DNA from 3 places in the Amycolatopsis sp. NBC_01286 genome. Region 2 is predicted to be linked to each of the others. Evidence: riboswitches for the same ligand, from Rfam matches in the RefSeq annotation. Region 2 holds a riboswitch; each other region holds the start of a gene.
What was found. A riboswitch is a leader RNA that binds a small molecule or an ion and turns the genes downstream of it on or off. The one in region 2 is predicted to bind S-adenosylmethionine.
Positions count from the first base shown of each region.

Region 1: another riboswitch for S-adenosylmethionine. It lies ahead of thrC (threonine synthase); the one in region 2 lies ahead of OG570_RS17450 (methionine ABC transporter ATP-binding protein).
Region 3: another riboswitch for S-adenosylmethionine. It lies ahead of OG570_RS25890 (aminotransferase class V-fold PLP-dependent enzyme); the one in region 2 lies ahead of OG570_RS17450 (methionine ABC transporter ATP-binding protein).

Region 1 is NZ_CP108428.1:5,037,041-5,043,136, forward strand. Features, by position in the region: gene OG570_RS24055 (ComEC/Rec2 family competence protein) at 1-356, shown strand, start outside; gene thrC (threonine synthase) at 419-1,684, opposite strand; SAM riboswitch class I at 1,697-1,830, opposite strand; gene holA (DNA polymerase III subunit delta) at 1,967-2,947, shown strand; gene rpsT (30S ribosomal protein S20) at 2,999-3,259, opposite strand; gene OG570_RS24075 (DMT family transporter) at 3,610-4,491, shown strand; gene OG570_RS24080 (VOC family protein) at 4,515-4,889, shown strand; gene OG570_RS24085 (class I SAM-dependent methyltransferase) at 4,886-5,506, opposite strand; gene lepA (translation elongation factor 4) at 5,622-6,096, shown strand, end outside.
Region 2 is NZ_CP108428.1:3,588,626-3,594,721, forward strand. Features, by position in the region: gene OG570_RS17435 (TatD family hydrolase) at 1-715, shown strand, start outside; gene OG570_RS17440 (transglycosylase family protein) at 1,002-2,432, shown strand; gene rsmA (16S rRNA (adenine(1518)-N(6)/adenine(1519)-N(6))-dimethyltransferase RsmA) at 2,847-3,686, shown strand; SAM riboswitch class I at 3,848-3,938, shown strand; gene OG570_RS17450 (methionine ABC transporter ATP-binding protein) at 4,146-5,159, shown strand; gene OG570_RS17455 (DHA2 family efflux MFS transporter permease subunit) at 5,224-6,096, opposite strand, start outside.
Region 3 is NZ_CP108428.1:5,386,436-5,392,531, forward strand. Features, by position in the region: gene OG570_RS25880 (potassium/proton antiporter) at 1-888, shown strand, start outside; gene OG570_RS25885 (M23 family metallopeptidase) at 1,700-2,350, shown strand; SAM riboswitch class IV at 2,444-2,558, shown strand; gene OG570_RS25890 (aminotransferase class V-fold PLP-dependent enzyme) at 2,597-3,940, shown strand; gene OG570_RS25895 (hypothetical protein) at 3,957-4,595, shown strand; gene OG570_RS25900 (hypothetical protein) at 4,535-4,792, shown strand; gene lspA (signal peptidase II) at 4,868-5,485, shown strand; gene OG570_RS25910 (RluA family pseudouridine synthase) at 5,482-6,096, shown strand, end outside.

The DNA.
Region 1 (6,096 bases), 1.4 Mb from region 2:
GCGCGGAAACGGCCGCCGGGCGGGTGCTGATGACGGGTGACGTCGAACTGGCGGCCCAGTCGGACCTGCTGGCCGATGTCGGAGACCTGAAAGCGGAGGTGCTCAAGGTGCCCCACCACGGCTCGCGGTACTCGCTGCCGGCCTTCCTCGCCGCGGTGGCGCCGCGCGCGGCGCTCATCAGCGTCGGCGCGGGCAACACCTACGGCCACCCGAGCAAGTCCACAGTGGACACTCTGACGGCGCTGGGTGCCTTGGTGACCCGGACCGACGTCGACGGCGACACCGCTGTGGTCCCGGACCCGTCAGGCCCGGCGATAGCCCGCCGGGGCGAGCCACGCGGCCCGCCCCACCGCTGACTTCCGTTGCCCGGCAACGCGTTCCCGCCGGGGCGGGCGTGGCTCGCCCCGGCGGGGAGACGTCAGTAGCCGAGGGCCTTGTTCACGGCCGCGGCCGAAGCCGGCACGGTCGCCTTGGGGCCGACGTGGTTCTCGATGGCGTCGAGGGTCTTGAGGCCGTCGCCGGTGATGAGGAGCACCGTCTCGGCGTCCGGGTCCAGCTTGCCCGTCTCGATGAGCTTCTTCGCCGTGGCGACGGTGACCCCGCCGGCCGTCTCGGTGAAGATGCCCTCGGTGCGGGCCAGCAGCCGGATGCCTTCGACGACCTCTTCGTCGGTGACGTCCTCGATCGAGCCGCCGGTGCGGTTGACGATGTCGAGCACGTACGGGCCGTCGGCCGGGTTGCCGATCGCCAGCGAGCGGGCGATGGTGTCCGGCTTCACCGGCTGGACGACGTCCTGCCCGGCGCGGAACGCGGCCGAGACCGGCGAGCAGCCGGTGGCCTGGGCGCCGAACACCTTGTACGGGCTGGCGTCCACGAGGCCGAGCTGGCCCAGCTCGCGGAAACCCTTGTCCACCTTGGTGAGCTGTGAACCGGAGGCGATCGGCACGACGATCTGCGGCGGGATCCGCCAGCCGAGCTGCTCGGCGACCTCGAAGGCGAGTGTCTTCGAGCCCTCGGAGTAGTACGGGCGGACGTTGACGTTCACGAAGGCCCAGCTCGGATGCTCACCGGCCAGTTCGGTGGCGAGCCGGTTGACGTCGTCGTAGTTGCCGTCGACGGCGATCAGGTCGCCGTCGTACACCGCGGTGGTGAGGATCTTGGCGCGCTCGAGGGACTTGGGGATCAGCACGACCGACTTCCAGCCCGCGCGCGCCGCCGCGGCGGCGACGGCGTTGGCCAGGTTGCCGGTCGAGGGACAGGCGAGCACCTCGAAGCCGAACTCGCGGGCCGCGGCCAGCGCGACGGCGACCACGCGGTCCTTGAACGAGTGCGTCGGGTTGCCGGTGTCGTCCTTGACCCACAGGCGCTTGAGACCGAGCTCCTTGGCCAGGCGATCGGCGCGGATCAGCCGCGTCGAGCCGGGCTCGGTGTTCGGGATCTCTTCGATGTTGGACGGAACCGGGAGGAGCTTCTTGTAGCGCCAGATGTTCTTGGGGCCGGCCTCGATGTCTTCGCGGCGGACGCGGCCGAAGTCGTAGGCGACCTCGAGCGGCGAGAAGTCTTCGGCGGAGACGAACTCGGGGGCGAGCGGCTGCCGGTGGCCCTCTTCCTTCGACACCAGTTCGACGGCCGGTCCGAGATCCGGGGTCTTGGTGGTGGAGGTCGTGCCGAGGGTTGCGGTCATCGCGAGGTTCCTTCCTCATCTGCCCCGCCGAAGCGGGCCGGAATTGGCACCGTGGTCGTCAGCTATCCCGCGATCGCGGGATGACAGGCTGTACGCCGGTTGCCGGGGCTTCGTCGGGCCGTTCCCTCTGCCCCTCTGGATGAGCGGTATTCAGTTGTCGGAGCGCGCGAGAAAGCGCGCCGCCTCCAGGACACCGTACGACATGGCACTCGCGCCGTGCCATGGTGGCCGCTCGACATCACCGGAGCGGGCGCACGAAGCAGCAAGTGAGAAGATTCCCGGGTGACCGCGCAAGCCACCGCCCCGGCCCCGCTCCACCTGGTCCTGGGTGAGGAAGAACTGCTGATCGAGCGGGCCGTCCGCGAGACGCTGGCCGCGTCCCGCGCGATCGACGCGACGGCCGAGCTGACGCGGGCCCGGGTGTCCGATCTCACAGCTCCCGAGCTGGCCGAACTCGTCAGCCCGTCGCTGTTCAGCGAAGGCCGGGTGATCGTCCTCGAGTCGGCGCAGGACATCTCGCAGGAGCTGGCCGACGCCGTGACGTCGTACCTGAAGGACCCGGCGGCCGGGATCGTGCTCGTCGTCGTGCACACCGGCGGCGGGCGCAGCAAGGCGGGCAAGACGCTCCCGGCGGTGCTGAAGAAGGCCGGCGCCGAGGTGACGGAGTGCCCGAAGCTGACCAAGCCCGCCGAGCGGGAGCAGTTCGTGCGCCACGAGGTGCGCCGGGCGGGCGGCAAGATCGACCCGGCCGGGGTCGCGGCGCTCATCGACGCCGTGGGCTCCGACCTGCGGGAACTCTCCTCGGCCGCGATGCAGCTCGTCGCGGACGCCGGCGGGGTGGTCGACGCGGACGCGGTCCACCGCTACCACCGCGGCCGCGCCGACGTGACCGGGTTCGCGGTGGCGGAGAAGGCCGTGAGCGGCGACCGCGCGGCCGCACTGGAGTCGCTGCGCTGGGCGATGCAGCTCGGCGTCCCGTACGTCCTGGTCGCCGACGCGCTGGCCGACGCGGTCCGCACGATCGCCCGCGTCTCCGGCGCGGGCCGCGGCAACCCGAACCAGCTGGCCGGGGAGCTGGGCATGCCGCCGTGGAAGGTCCGCAAGGCCCAGGGCCAGTCCCGCGGCTGGAACCAGGACGGCCTCGCCACGGCGATGCGGGTGGTCGCCCGGCTGAACGCCGAGGTCAAGGGCGTCGCGGCGGACCCGGGTTACGCGCTGGAACGCGCGGTCCTGCAGGTGGCGGCGGCCAAGGGCGACCGCTGAACATGAAGAAAGCCCCGGCCGGGGCCGGGGCTTCTCCAGAGATCAGCTAGCTCAGAGCGAGTTGACGCGCTTCGCGAGCGCCGACTTCTTGTTGGCGGCCTGGTTGGCGTGGATGACGCCCTTCGAGACGGCCTTGTCCAGCTTCTGGGCGGCGTCGCGCTGCAGCTCGACGGCCTTGGCCTTGTCACCGGAGTCAGCGGCTTCGCGGACCTTGCGGATCGCGGTCTTCACCGAGGACCGGATCGCCTGGTTGCGCTGACGCGCCTTCTCGTTCGTGGTGATGCGCTTGATCTGCGACTTGATGTTGGCCATGAGGCGCTCCTGCTTTCACTCGGTGAGATTCGCCGCCGCGCTGGTGTGGCCCCGCTGAAGCGGGTTTCCTCCATGACGGAATGCCGCACGGCAACGAGCAGCAACTTTAACAGCCCGGCCCCGGCCCGCCGCGAGCGCGTCCGGCCGGGCGTGGATCACCGGGAGTACGGTGGACGGCGGTAGTGCCTAGGGTTCCGTCACCGGTCCGCCCCAGCCAGCAGGACAACCAGGATCCGGTGGGTCTGGTCCGAGCGGCACCGTCGGCGGGTCCGGAAGTCCCGCCGTTCATCTGACGGGGCAAAAGCCTGGAGGACCCGGTTTCGCGCGCGCGAAACCCGTAAGGGGTCCCTGTGAACACCACCGCACTGTCCTTCGTCGTCGTCGCGGCCGTCGTGCACGCCGCGTGGAACCTCGCCGCCAAGCGGGTCCGCTCCGGCGGCACCCAGTTCGTCTGGCTCTACTACACGGTTTCCGCCGTCGCCCTGCTGCCGGTGACGGTCGTGCTGGTGGCCGTCGAGCCGCAACGTCCACAGTGGAGCTGGCTGCTGGCCGCGGCGGGCACGTCGGTGCTGCACGTCGCCTACGGCATCGTCCTGCAGCGCGGCTACCGCGTCGGCGACCTCTCCGTCGTCTACCCCGTCGCGCGGGGCACCGGGCCGCTGCTTTCGGTGCTGGCCGCCGTCCTCGTCCTCGGCGAACGGCCCGGCTGGCTCGGCCTGCTCGGCGCGTTCCTGGTGATCACCGGGGTGCTCGTGATCAGCACCGGCCGCCGGGGCGCCGCCGCGGCCGACCCGGCCGCCGCCAAGGCCCGGCGCGCCGGGATCTTCTACGGCGTCCTGACCGGGGCCGTCATCGCCGGCTACACGCTCTGGGACGCGCACTCGGTGACCGGCATCGGCATGCCGCCGATCGTGTACCTCGGCCTCGGCACGCTCATCCAGAGCGCCATGCTCCTGCCGAGCGCGCGGGCGGGCCGGTCCGAGGTGACGCGGCTCTGGCGCGAGCAGCGGCGCGAGGTGCTGATCGTCGGGCTGCTGTCGCCCGTCGCCTACATCCTCGTGCTGTTCGCCCTGACGATGGCGCCGGTCAGCCTGGTGGCGCCCGCCCGGGAGCTGAGCATCGTGCTGGGCGGTCTCGCCGCGTGGCTGGTGCTGGGCGAGCGCGACGCCGTGCGGCGGCTCGCCGGGTCCGTGATCGTGCTGTCCGGCATCGTCGCGATTGCGGCGGCCTGAGGACCTCCGGTAGGGATGGTCGGATGGAAGTCCTGAAGAGCAGGCTGCTGATCCGCCCGCGCGACGCCGAGGCGTCGACCGCGTTCTACCGCGACACCCTCGGCCTGGCCGTGGAGCGTGAGTTCCCCGGTGGCACCGTGTTCTTCCTGGGGCACGGCTCCCTGGAGGTGTCCGGCTCGGGCGAGGCGGGCGCGTCGCCCGACCTGGTGCTCTGGGTGCAGGTCCGCGACCTGGCCGGCGAGCTGGCCGAGCTGAAGGCGAAGGGCCTGACGCCGGTGCGGGACGCCCAGCGCGAGCCCTGGGGCCTGGACGAGGCCTGGATCGCCGATCCGGACGGCACGCGCATCGTGCTGGTCGAGGTGCCGGAAGGACACCCGATCCGCACGGACACCCGCTAGGCGGGCTTGACGGCCCGCAGCTGCGCGGCGAGCGCGGTGAAGCCGGGCGGTTCCCAGGTCCACGTCTGCAGGTCGGCGAAGCCCGCTTCGGCGGCTTCGTCGGCCAGCACGTGCCTGCTCACGGGCAGCCACTTCTCGTGCGCGGACAGCAGCAGCCGGCCACCCGGGCGCAGGACGCGGAACAGCTCGGCGAAGCCGGCCGCGCGGTCGTCCCAGAGCATGACGTTGTTCACGGTGAGGACGACGTCGACGGACTCGCCGGGCTCGCCGGTGTGCGCCGCCGACCCCTCCCGGAGCTCGACCTGGTCGCCGCAGCGCTCGTGGCACAGGGCCAGCATCGCGGGGGAGGGGTCGACGCCGATCGTGCGCCCGGCCAGCTGTGCGGCGGCGTGGAGACCGACGCCGGGGCCGGGGCCGACGACCAGGACGGTCTCGTCCGGCTCGAGCTTCGCCAGGTCGACTACGCGGTGTTCGGTGGCGGAGTTGCCCCGGGCCATGAGCCGGCCGCCGAGGCGGCCGAGCAGGCCCGAAGGGTGACCGAAGACACGGTCGAGAACCCGGGCGAGGCCGTCCGGATCAGGCTGGGGAGGTGGTGCGGGCTGGTGCGATGTGCTCATACTTCGAGGGCACCACGGATCACGTGGGCTCGCATCGGGGATGACCCCCACTCGCACCCGGAGCGCCATGGGAGCATAGAGGTGGCCATCCCCGACTTTCCGAGGACTCATTCGAGTGACGACGTTCGCCGACACGACCTTCACGCCTCCGGAGCTCATCCGGAACTTCTGCATCATCGCGCACATCGACCACGGCAAGTCCACCCTGGCCGACCGCATGCTGCAGCTCACCGGCGTCGTGGAAGAGCGGGCCATGCGCGCGCAGTACCTCGACCGGATGGACATCGAGCGCGAGCGCGGGATCACGATCAAGGCCCAGAACGTCCGGCTGCCCTGGCAGGTCGACGGGCAGGACCACGTCCTGCACATGATCGACACCCCGGGCCACGTCGACTTCACCTACGAGGTCTCCCGGGCGCTGGAGGCGTGCGAAGGCGCGGTCCTGCTGGTCGACGCCGCGCAGGGGATCGAGGCCCAGACCCTGGCCAACCTCTACCTCGCGCTCGAGAACAACCTCCAGATCATCCCGGTGCTCAACAAGATCGACCTGCCCTCGGCCGACCCCGACAAGTACGCGGGTGAGCTGGCCC
Region 2 (6,096 bases):
CGACCGCGCCGAGCGCGCGGGCGTCGCGCGCGTGGTGACGGTGGCCGACGACCTCGCCTCCGCCCGCTGGGCGGCCGAGGCGGCGACGTGGGACCGGCGGGTCTGGGCTGCGGTCGCCGTCCACCCGACGCGGACCAAGGCCTTCGGCGACGCCGAGAAGGCCGAAGTGGAGCGCCTGGCGGGCCAGGACCGCGTGGTCGCCGTCGGCGAGACCGGCCTCGACTACTACTGGGACTACTCGCCCCACGACGCCCAGCAGGACGCCTTCCGCTGGCACATCGACCTCGCGAAGCGGCTCGGCAAGCCGCTGATGATCCACGACCGCGAGGCCCACGAGGACGTATTGCGCATTCTGGTCGAAGAGGGTGCGCCGAATGCCGTAATCTTCCATTGTTTTTCCGGCGACGCGGAAATCGCGCGGCGCTGCATCGACGCCGGTTACGTGCTTTCGTTCGCCGGCACCGTGACGTTCAAGAACGCCAAGGGGCTCCACGAGGCGGCGCGGCTCTGCCCGCCCGACGGTTACCTCGTCGAGACCGACGCGCCGTTTCTGACCCCCCACCCCTTCCGTGGGCGGCCGAACGAGCCGTACGGCGCCGCCTACACCGTCCGTCACCTCGCGGCGCTCAGGGGCGAAGCTGTCCACGAGGTCGCCGAAGCCGTCCGGACCACGGCCGAGCGGATCTACCGACTCCCCAGTGTCACAACGGGTTGAACGCATTGCGACAACCGGGTTCCATGATCGCCCACTCGATGGAGTGACCCAGATCACGACACTCCGGGGGGTGTTTGCGCAACCCGGCGGGACCCGTTACTGTCCCGTGATCGTGCCGGTCGGTACTGCACCATGTAGTTGCCGGCTGTTACGCCCTCAGTCACGTCAGTGCACGTCGGGGAAGCGGAACCGGGTGGTACGACCGGGACCGTGACGATGGCGCCGACTGCGGGCCCAGACGTAAAGATGCCGCCCCGAACGGCGTCTTGGGAAAGGGAACGACCCGGTGACAGGTAGCAGACAGGCTGGAGCACGCTCCGCCGCCGTCCTCGACCGCAATTACTTCGAGGACACCGCGTACGGCCAGCTCGACTTTTCTGACGACCCGAACATCACGCAGCAGGACATCCTCGCCGCGCTCGGCCCCGACGCCGACGCGATGATGGCGTCGATCGACGTCGACGTCGACGAGCTGATCCGCCTCATCAACGCCGAGACCACGTACCTCCCGCCGATCGTCATCCCGGATGAGATCGAGGCGGACCGGACCGCGTCCCCGCAGGCCAAGAAGGCCTTGATGGACGAGAGCATCCGGCAGACCTCCAAGGTCTGGAAGCGCCGCTTCCTCAAGGGCGCCGTCCTCGGCGTCATGATCAGCATCGCCGGCGGCGGCGCGGCCGCGCTGGCGATGAACAAGAGCGTCACCGTCGACGTCGACGGCCAGCAGACCACCGTGCACTCGTTCGGCGACACCGTCGGCGAGGTGCTGGAGGACGCGGGCCTGTCCGTCGGCGCGCACGACTCGCTCTCCCCGTCCCCGCAGGCCGAGGTCGGCGACGGCGGCGTCATCAAGCTCGAGCGCGGCCGCCAGCTGAAGCTGGTCGTGGACGGCGCCGAGCGCACCTCCTGGGTCCGCGCGACCCACCTGGGCGACGCCCTGTCCCAGCTCGGCATGCAGCAGGCCGAGCAGGCCGGCACGTGGATGTCGATGCCGAAGGACGGCGAACTGCCGCTCGAGGGCGCGACCGTCCAGATCAAGACCCTCAAGCACATCACGCTCTACGACGGCGCGAACCAGCCGAAGCAGATCACCACGACCGCGGTCACCACGAAGGAGTTCCTGGGCGAGTACAAGCTCACCCTGGGCCCGGAGGACGCGGCCGAGGGCGGCCTGGACGTCAAGCTGACCGACGGTGCCGAGGTCCACATCAGCCGCACCGGCGTCTCGATGGTCAACCAGAAGGAGACCATCGACCCGCCCGAGCAGAAGGTCGACGACCCGGACCTCGACAAGGGCAAGACCCAGGTCGAGGACCCAGGCACGCCCGGCGAGAAGATGGTGACCTACAAGGTCACGCAGAAGAACGGCAAAGAGGTCTCGCGGCAGTCGATGTCGGAGCAGGTGATCACTCCGGCCAAGCCGAAGATCATCCACGTCGGCACCAAGAAGGCCGCGACCCCCGACATCGGCGACGGTTCCGCGTGGGACCGCATCGCGCAGTGCGAGTCGGGCGGCAACTGGGCCATCAACACCGGCAACGGTTACTACGGCGGCCTCCAGTTCGACAAGCAGACCTGGAACGCCTACGGCGGCTCCCAGTACGCGGCGCTCCCGAACCAGGCTTCGCGTGAAGAGCAGATCGCGGTGGCGGAGAAGGTCCGCGCCGGACGCGGCGGCAGCTACAGCGCCTGGCCGGTCTGCGGCAAGAAGGCCTGACTTCCTTTCCCGAAACGGCCCCCGCCACACGGCGGGGGCCGTTTCGCGTCCCCAGCGAGGCATGACCCGAGTTCCGCCGCCAATCACGTGAGTCACGGGTCTGATCACGCGAGTGTCGGGTCTGATCACGTCGGTTCCGCCTGCGATCACGCGTGTTGACCGCTCAATCACGCGTGTTGACCGCTCAATCACGTGTGTTGACCGCTTAATCACGCGTGTCGGCCTGCTGATCACGCGAGCCGACCGCCCGGGTACGCGAGTCGACCGTCCGGGTACGCGGGCCGACCCGCTGGGTACGCGAGCCGACCGTCCACGTACGCGGGCCGACCGTCCGGGTACGTGGGTCGACCCTCTGGGGCAGGACTCCGGGCGGGCGTGCAGAGGGGGCCGGGTTGTCCTGGGTAGGCTCGTCCGGTGGTTGAACTGTTGGGACCTGCCGAGATCCGCGGGTTGGCGGCCGAGCTGGACGTGCGGCCGACCAAGAAGCTCGGGCAGAACTTCGTGCACGATCCCAACACCGTGCGGCGGATCGTCGACCTCGCGCACCTCGGGCCGGACGACGTCGTCCTCGAGGTCGGGCCCGGGCTCGGGTCCCTGACCCTCGGGCTGCTCGCCGCGGGGGCGCGGGTCGTGGCCGTCGAGATCGATCGCAAGCTCGCCGAACGGCTGCCGAAGACCGTCGCCGAACGCGGGCCGGACGTCGCGGGCCGGCTGGACGTCCTCGAGGCCGACGCCATGCGCGTCTCGAACGCCGACCTGCCCGCCGCGCCCACCGCGCTCGTGGCCAACCTGCCCTACAACGTCGCCGTGCCGGTCGTGCTGCACCTGCTCGCCGAGGTGCCTTCCCTCAAGTCCGGCCTCGTGATGGTCCAGACCGAGGTCGCCGACCGGATGGCCGCGGGCCCGGGCAGCCGGATCTACGGCGTCCCGAGCGTCAAGCTCGCCTGGTACGGCCCGGCGCGCAAGGTCGCCGCCGTGCCACGCTCGGTGTTCTGGCCGGTACCCAACGTCGATTCCGCGCTCGTCGCGTTCGAGCGCGGGGAGACGCCGGCGTCCGAGGACCGGGATCGGCTGTTCGGTCTCGTGGACGCCGCGTTCTCACAACGCAGGAAGACCCTCCGCGCCGCGCTCGCCGGCTGGGCGGGGTCGGCCGAGCGGGCCGGCGAGCTGCTGGTGGCCGCCGGGATCGACCCGAAGACCCGCGGTGAGCAGCTGGACGTGCACGACTTCGCCCGGCTCGCCGCCGTCCGGTGACGCGTCCTCAGTGGAACTGACGGTGCCCGCCGACGCCGGAGCGTGCGCGTCGCGGCGAAATAAGTCTTCCTGAGTGCTGTTCCCGCGATTCGGACACCTCCAGTCGTGTGATCTGGCCCAACAGGCTTGCTTTCGCTCCTCGGGATCGGTTTTACTCAGTACGTCCATCCCGAGCGACTGAGAGACCTGGCTCGCCGAAGTCGCAGCAACCACCCTCCGCAGGGCAGGTGCTACCGCCAGGACCGATGGAGGCCGTCCCGATGAAGAGGGTTGCTCGCCCGCTGCTGCTGACCAAACGCCGCGTTGTCGACGAGGGTCGCCGCTCCGTGACCGCATGTCGACGCTCCAACTGAGCTTGCTCGACCCGTCACACCTCTTCTTCATGCACCGTCCATAGAGGACGGACACTCGCTTGCGGCCGGACGCGCTTCTCTGCGCGCCCCGTTTTCTGGAGCCTTCGTGATCACCGTCGAAAACCTGTCCAAGTCCTTTGCCCTCAACGGAAATCCGGTCGTCGCGCTGCGGGACGTGAGCGTCGACGTCCAGGCCGGCTCACTGTTCGGCGTGGTCGGCCCGGCCGGTTCCGGCAAGTCCGTCCTCGCCCGGTGCATCGCGCTGCAGGAGCGGCCGGACCGCGGTGTCGTCCGGCTCGACGGCCTCAACACCGGCACCCTCGACGGCCGCCGGCTCCGTGAGATCCGCCGCCAGCTCGGCGTCGTCGGCACCAAGCCGGAGCTGATCGCCGAGCGCACCATCGCCGGCAACATCGCGTCCCCGCTGGAGCAGCTGGGCGTCGACGGCCCGCAGCGCCGCAGCAAGGTCGGCTCGCTGCTCGACCTCGTCGGCCTGACCCCGCGCGCCGCGCAGCGTCCCGGCGAGCTCACCGAGGGGCAGCTCCGCCGCGTCGCCGTGGCGAAGGCCCTGGCCGCGGCCCCCGCCGTGCTGCTCGCCGACGACCCGACCGCCGGGATCGACCCGGAGGAGGCCGGCGCGGTGCTCACCGTGCTCGACCGGGCCCGCGCCGAGCTGGGTGTCACCATCGTCATCACGACGCCGGACGCGAGCGTCGTCCGCCGGGTGTGCGACGACGTCGCGGTGCTCGAAGACGGCACCGTCGTCGAGCGTGGCTCCGTGCTCGACCTGATCTCGAACCCGGCCAGCCGCACCGCGCAGGCGCTGCTGCCCGCCATCGAGACCACCCGCTCGCAGTCGTCGCGCTACGACCGCTCGGTCGACGTCGTGCTGGTCGGCTTCGCTTCGGTCGGCGCGCTGCTGCCCGAGGCCGCGGGCCGCTTCGACGTCGAGTTCGCCACCATCGGCGGCGGCCTGACCCGGATCGGCGACACCCCGGTCGGCCGGTTCCGCCTCGGCGTCCGCGGCGAGCGGGCCGACGCGGCGCTGGCGTGGGTCGCCGAGCGCGGCGGTCACGTCACGCACACCGCCCGCGGCCCCCAGGTCGTCGCCGCGGCCTGACCCCGAACGTCCGTGAATGCCACATTGAGGGACGCTATGTCCCTCAATGTGGCATTCACGGCTTTCAGCGGGTGCCGCGCGGGAGCAGCAGGAGTGCGGTGAGCGCGGCCGTGGCGACCAGGGCCGCCGCCCAGGCCGCGGCTGTTGTGTAGCCGTGGACGATCGCCGTCGACGTCGTGAGCCCGGCCGCCGCCGCGGTGGCGATCGTGTTCAGCGTCGCCGTCCCCAGTGACGCGCCGACCTGCTGCGACGTCGTCACGAACGCCGATGCGGCTCCGGCGTCCCGCGCGCCGACGTCGCGGGTCGCGACGTTCAGCACCACCGGCATGCACAGCCCGGCGCCCAGGCCCAGCAGCAGCTGCATCGGCAGGATCACCGCGGCGTACGACGAGTCCGGCTTCAACCGGGTGGCCAGCAGCAACCCGCCCGCCAGCACGAAGAGCCCGCCCGCGAGCAGCGGACGCGGGCCGAAGCGGGCCAGCAACCGCCCCGACAGCTGCGTCGAGGCGAAGAGGTTCGCGCCCAGCGTCGGCAGGAACGCCAGCGCCGCGGCGAGCGCGCCGTAGCCCATCACCGCCTGCAGCTGATACGTCAGGAACAGGAACATCCCGAACGCGCCGAACGACGCGGTCCCGACGGTCAGGTACGCGACGGCGCGGGCGCGGTCGCGCACCACCGCGAGCGGCAGCAGCGGGTGCGGGTGGCGGGCCTGCCGGCTGACGAACGCGCCGAGCAGCACCACCGCGAGCGCGAGGAAACCCAGTACCCACAACGAGTTCCAGCCCAGCGTCGCCGCTTCGGACAGCGCGTGCACCAGCACGACGACGCCGCCGCAGCTGAGCAGCGTACTGGTCCAGTCCAGCTTGGTGTCGCGGTGCCCGGCCGTGGCCGGCACGGCGAACCAGGCGCCCAGCCCGGCCACCACGGCGAGCGGCAC
Region 3 (6,096 bases), 1.8 Mb from region 2:
GGCTGGCTCGGCGGCATCGCGCTGCGGCGCGCCGCGCTCCCGGCGACCGGCCTGTACCCGCTGGCCACTGTCGCGGTGTGCGTCGTGGCGTACTCGTCCGGGCAGCTGCTGCACGCGTCGGGCCTGCTCGCCACGTACGTCGCGGCGCTGGTCCTGGGCAACTCGCGGCTGCCGCACCGCTCCGACACGCTGTCGTTCGCCGAAGGCCTGGGCTGGCTGGCGCAGATCGGGCTGTTCGTGCTGCTCGGGCTGTTCGCGTCGCCGAGCCGGCTGCTCGAGACGCTGGTGCCGGGCCTGGTCGCGGGCGCCGTCGTGCTGCTGCTGGCCCGGCCGATCTCGGTGGTGCTCTCGATGCTGCCGTTCCGGCTGCCGTGGCGGGAACAGGCGTTCCTGTCGTGGGCCGGCCTGCGCGGCGCGGTGCCGATCGTGCTGGCGATGATCCCCCTGTCAGAGGGCCTGCCGGGCGCCCAGCGCCTGGTCGACGCGGTGTTCGTGCTGGTCATCGTCCTGACGCTGCTCCAGGGCGCGACCCTCGGCCCGCTCGCGCGCTGGCTGGGGCTGTCGAAGAAGTCCGAGGCGTACGAGATCGACGTCGACTCCGCACCACTGGACGAGCTGGGCGCCGAGCTGCTGCAGGTCCGCATCCAGCCGGGCTCGAAGCTGCACGGCGTCTACCTCTCGGAGCTGCGCTTGCCGGTGGGCGCGACGGTGAGCCTGGTCGTGCGCGCGGGCTCGGGCTTCACACCGCAGAAGACGAGCCGCCTGCAGGAGCACGACCAGCTCCTGGTGGTCACGACAGCCACGGCCCGCGACGACGCCGAGCGCCGGCTGCGCGCGGTGGACCGCGCCGGCCGCCTGGCCCGCTGGCGCGGCGAGTCGGGCATCTGACGCGGTTCGCGGTTTGCCGGCTGGTGCCCGCTCGGTCTCGCGGCGGTGTCGTCCGCTGGGGCGGCTGGTGATCGAGTCGGGCCGCTGGGTCGCGGGGGTCGTGGCTGATCGGATGCTCGGTCTCGCCGGTGTGTCTTCCGCGTCGGCTTGCTTGAGATAAGTGGGGCCGGTTGCCTGCTCGGCCGCCGTGCCGTCCGCTGGGCTTGCTTGAGGCGAGTGGGGTCGATCGGCGGGTGGCCCGCTTGGTTGCCATGCCGCCTGCGTCGGCTTTGAGGTGAGCGGGGCCGAGCGCAAGTTGCCTGCTTGGCCACTGTGCGGTCCGCTGGGGTCGCCGGCGCTGCGAGTCGAGCCGCTGGCTCGTTCGCGGGTTGGGCGGAACCGTGTCCGCTCGGTTCGGCCTCGCCGCCGGGCCGCCCGCGTCGGTTTGCTTGAGGTGGGCGGCGTCGATCGCGGGTTGCCCGCTTGGCCACCGTGCCGTCTGCTGCGCTCGGCGGTCGCGAGCCCGGCCGGCCGCGAGTTGTCCACATCCACTCCAGTTGTCCACAGATTTCCGGCACTCACGTTTTTGCAGGTCAGCGGCGGTAGACTGGACAGGGGACGCCCCCCAGGGAGTGGTGGGGGGCTGCGTTCGGGGCGGCCCGTTGTCCGGTGCCTGTCCGCTCTTCGCGTCGACCTGGTGATCTTTTCCCGTGAGGGTGAGTGATCCTCACAAAAACCTCACCTGATCTTCCCTGCGTTCCCTCTTTTGGCTTACTCTGCGCTCCATTCATTACCTCGAATGGGTGAACGTAGAGTCGAAGGAGTACGCCGGGTGACGAAGCGATACGTGCGTGGGGCCGGGCTGGTCGCGGCGATCGTCCTGGGTGTGGGGCTCGCCGCCGCTCCCGGCGCGGCCGCTGAGGTGGGGCCCTTTCCGGTGCTGGCGCTGCCGTTCAAGGCCGGCCAGCAGGTGTACTCCGCCGGCATCCACTCCGACGATGGCAGCACCGGCGTCGAGAACGCCCTCGACCTCAGCCCGGCCGACAAGACCGTGCGGGCGCCGCTGGCCGGGACCGTGCACCTGCAGCACTGCGCGGGCGGCGACTGGGTGACCATCGACCACGCCGGCGGCTGGCGGACCGGGTACTACCACATGGAAGGCATCAAGGTCACCGACGGTGAGCAGGTCGAGGCCGGCGACGTGCTCGGCTCGACCGGCAACGCCCTGCCGTGTGGTGGCAGCAGCACCGGGGCCCACGTGCACTTCACACTGTGGACACTGCCGGACGCGGCCGACTGGGACGGTCTCGCCTACAGCCAGGTCTCGACCACCGTCGCGGCGGCGCACGGCGAGCCGATCGACGGGAAGACGTTGGGCGGCTGGCTGTTCACGGCGGGCGCGGACCAGTACGCCGGCACCGCGACGCACCTCTCGGACCATGCCGTGACGCAGCTCCCGGGCCGTTTCCGCGCGAAGATCTGACGCTTCTCCATTCCTGCTCGACTTGTGGTCGGTGTCTCAGAATGTGCTGTGGGGGCTGGTCGTCACGCCGATTCTCGGTTACCTTTTGAATCAGGTCATGAGTGCCAGCGTCAAGCCCCGGCTTGCTGGCCGGCAACCCTCCTACCGCGGTGGGGTGCCCCGGGTGAGGACCGGGCCGGTCGCGCCGTGCGACCGGCAAGCGCGGGCCCCTCGCCGGGGCCCCCCGGAACGCCGAGGAGGCTAACGATGACTCTCGCCATCGACCGCACCAGCACACAGACCCAGGAAACCCTTGCGTCCCAAGGTATTCCCACGGTCGCTGGTGCCTCGCTGCGAGTTCCGCTCGTCACCGGCGGAGACATCGGCTACGCCAATCTCGACCACGCGGCCAGCGCGCCCTGTCTCGACGCCGTCCGCGTGGCCGTCGACGAGTTCCTGCCCTGGTACGCCAGCGTCCACCGCGGCGCGGGCTTCGCCTCGCAGGTCTCCACCAAGCTCTACGAGCGCACCCGCGCCACGCTGCGCAGCTTCGTCGGCGCGCGCCGGACCGACACGGTCGTGTTCACCCGCAACACCACCGACTCCTTCAACCTGCTCGCCCGCAGCCTCCCGCCGCGCACCGCGGTGATCGTGTTCGACACCGAGCACCACGCCGCGCTGCTGCCGTGGCAGGGGCCGAACGTCCGGCGCCTGCCGACCCCGCGCACCCGGCTCGCGGCGGTGTCCGCTGTGGACGAAGCCCTCGCGGAATCCCCGCAGGGGCCGCGTTTGGTGGTCCTCACCGGAGCGTCCAATGTGACCGGTGAGCTGCTTCCGGTGGCGGAGATCGCCGCGGTGGCCCGCCGGCACGGCGCCCGCATCGCCCTCGACGCCGCCCAGCTCGCGCCGCACCGCAGGATCGCCATGCAGGACCTGGACGTCGACTACGTCGCCCTCTCCGGCCACAAGCTGTACGCGCCCTTCGGCGCGGGCGCGCTGATCGGCCGCGCCGACTGGCTGCGCGCCGCCCGGCCCTACCTCGCCGGCGGCGGCGCGACCAAGCTCGTCACCGAGGACGCCGTCGTCTGGAACACCGGCCCGGAGCGGCACGAAGCCGGTTCACCCAACACCGTCGGCGTGTACGCGCTCGGCGTCGCCTGCGAAACCCTGAGCCGGAACTGGGCCGCCGTCGAAGCGCACGAGCAGGCCCTGCTCGTCCGGCTGCGCAGGGGCCTCGAGGGCATCCCGGGCTGCTCCGAGCTGCGGCTGTTCGACGCGCCGGTCGACCGCGTCGGCACGGTCAGTTTCGTCGTCGCCGGCTTCGATCCCGGCTGGCTCGCGGCGGTTCTCTCGGCGGAGTACGGCATCGGCGTCCGCGACGGCGCCTTCTGCGCCCACATCGCGGCCAAGCGTCTGATCGGCGTCACCGGCGGCGAAGGGCAGCAGGCGGTGCGCGTCAGCCTCGGCCTGGGCAGCACCGAGGAGCACGTGGATCGCGTGCTGCTGGCCCTGCGCCAGATCGTCGCCCGCGGCGCGCGCTGGGGGTACACGAAGGCGGGCGGCCGCTGGGCCCCGGTCGGCGACCCGCGGGAGCTGCCGCCGTTCTGCTGAGCGTTAACCTGGGCGGATGGGGCGGCAGTGGATTCCGTTGGCGTTGCTGGGTTTCGCGGAACTGGTCCTGGTGACGGCCGAACTGTTCCACCGGTCGGCCGTCACCGCGGAACTGACGGCGCGGTTGCCACCGGCGACCGCCGGCTACGTGGGCCTGTTCGGCTTGACGATCGACGGTTACGGCACCAAGGCCCGGTTCCTCAGCCTCGATGACACCGTCGTGGCCTACACCGGCGGCGCCGGTCCGGCGTGGCAGTACGCGCTCATCGCGGCGTTCCTCGCCGTCGTGATCTCGTACGCCGTGGCGGGCGGGCTGCGCGCGAGGACGGTGGTGATGTCGATCGTCGGCGTCGTGCTCGCCGTCCCGGTGCTGGACCTGCTGCTGTTCAGCCGGTTCGGTCTCGACGCGGCCACCCGCGGCCCCCTCCTGGCGACGCTCGGGCTCGCGCTGGTCGCCTGGTACGAACGCAGTCCGCTGGTGCTCGCGGTGGCCGTGGCCGCCGGTGCGGTGGCGGTGGTGATCGCGGACCTGCCGGGCGCGCTGATCTCCGCGACCGTGCTCGTGGCCGGGGCGTTCGCCGCTACCCTGCCCCGATGGGGGAGGGACGGCGTGTCTGGTTCCCGCTGGCCGCGCCGGGGTTCGCCCAGCTCGTGATGGCGGTCGTCGCGCCGGTGCCGGCGGCGTACGAGCGCAGCTGGTTCCTGGTGGCCGTGGCCTTGGTGTTCGCGCTGGTCAGCCTGGTGTTCTCGACGCCGGTGACCGGGGCGCCGAGCGCGGCGGGCGTGCTGTTCGCCGCCGCGTTCGCGGTCCTCCCGCGGCGTCCCCGCGACACTGCCGCCGGGGCACCCTGACCAGGCGTGGACAATGGACCGGTGAGCACCGAGTCCAGCGCTGGAGAACCCGACACCGACGCCGCCGCCGAGGCGGTGCCCGAGCCCGTCCAGGAGACGCCGGAAACCCCGGCGGCGACGGCGGCGACGCTGCCGAAGCGCCGGGTGGGCTGGGTGTTCGCCGTCGCGGTGGTGCTCTGGGCGATCGACCTGATCACGAAGAACCTGGTCACCGCCAACCTGGAGGGCAAGGAGCCGGTCCGGATCCTCGGCGGCCTGATCTACCTGCAGGTGATCCGCAACCCGGGTGCCGCGTTCTCGATGGCCACCGGCATGACGTGGGTGCTGGCGCTGGTCGCGCTCGCCGTCGTCATCGCGATCATCTGGATCTCGCGGCGGCTGCGCTCGATCGGCTGGGCGATCGGCCTCGGCCTGGTGCTGGCCGGCGCGCTGGGCAACCTCACCGACCGGATCTTCCGCGCACCCGGCGGGCTGCAGGGCCACGTCGTCGACTTCATCTCGGCGTTCGCCCCGAACGGCAAGGGCTTCGCGATCTTCAACATCGCCGACTCGGCGATCTGCGTCGGCGGTGCGCTGATCGTGCTGCTGTCCCTGCTGGGCAAGGACTACGACGGCACGTCGACCAAAGACAAGGCCAAAGACAAGAAGCAGGCCGAACCGGCCGCGGAAACCAAGCAGGAGGACCAGGCGTGAGCTCGCGGATGCTCCCGGTGCCCGACGGGCTCGACGGGATGCGGGTCGACGCCGGCCTCGCCAAGATGCTCGGGCTGTCCCGCACGGTCGTCGCCGAGCTGGCCGAGTCCGGCGACGTGCTGCTCGACGGCCACCCGGCGGGCAAGTCGGACCGGCTGGCCGCGGGCGGGCTGCTGGAGGTCACGCTGCCCGAGCCGGCGAACCCGGTGGAGATCGTCGCCGCGCCGGTCGAAGGCATGCAGATCCTGCACGACGACGACGACATCGTGGTGATCTCGAAGCCGGTCGGCGTCGCCGTGCACCCGAGCCCGGGCTGGACCGGCCCGACGGTGGTCGGCGGCCTCGCCGCGGCGGGCCTGCGCATCGCGACGTCCGGCGCGGCCGAGCGCCAGGGCGTCGTGCACCGGCTCGACGCGGGCACGACCGGCGTGATGGTGGTGGCCAAGAGCGAGCACGCGTACACCGTGCTGAAGCGCGCGTTCAAGGAACGCACGGTCGACAAGGGCTACCACGCGATCGTCCAGGGCCACCCGGACCCGACGCGCGGCACCATCGACGCCCCGATCGACCGCCACCCCCGCCACGACTACAAGTTCGCGGTGGTCCAGGGC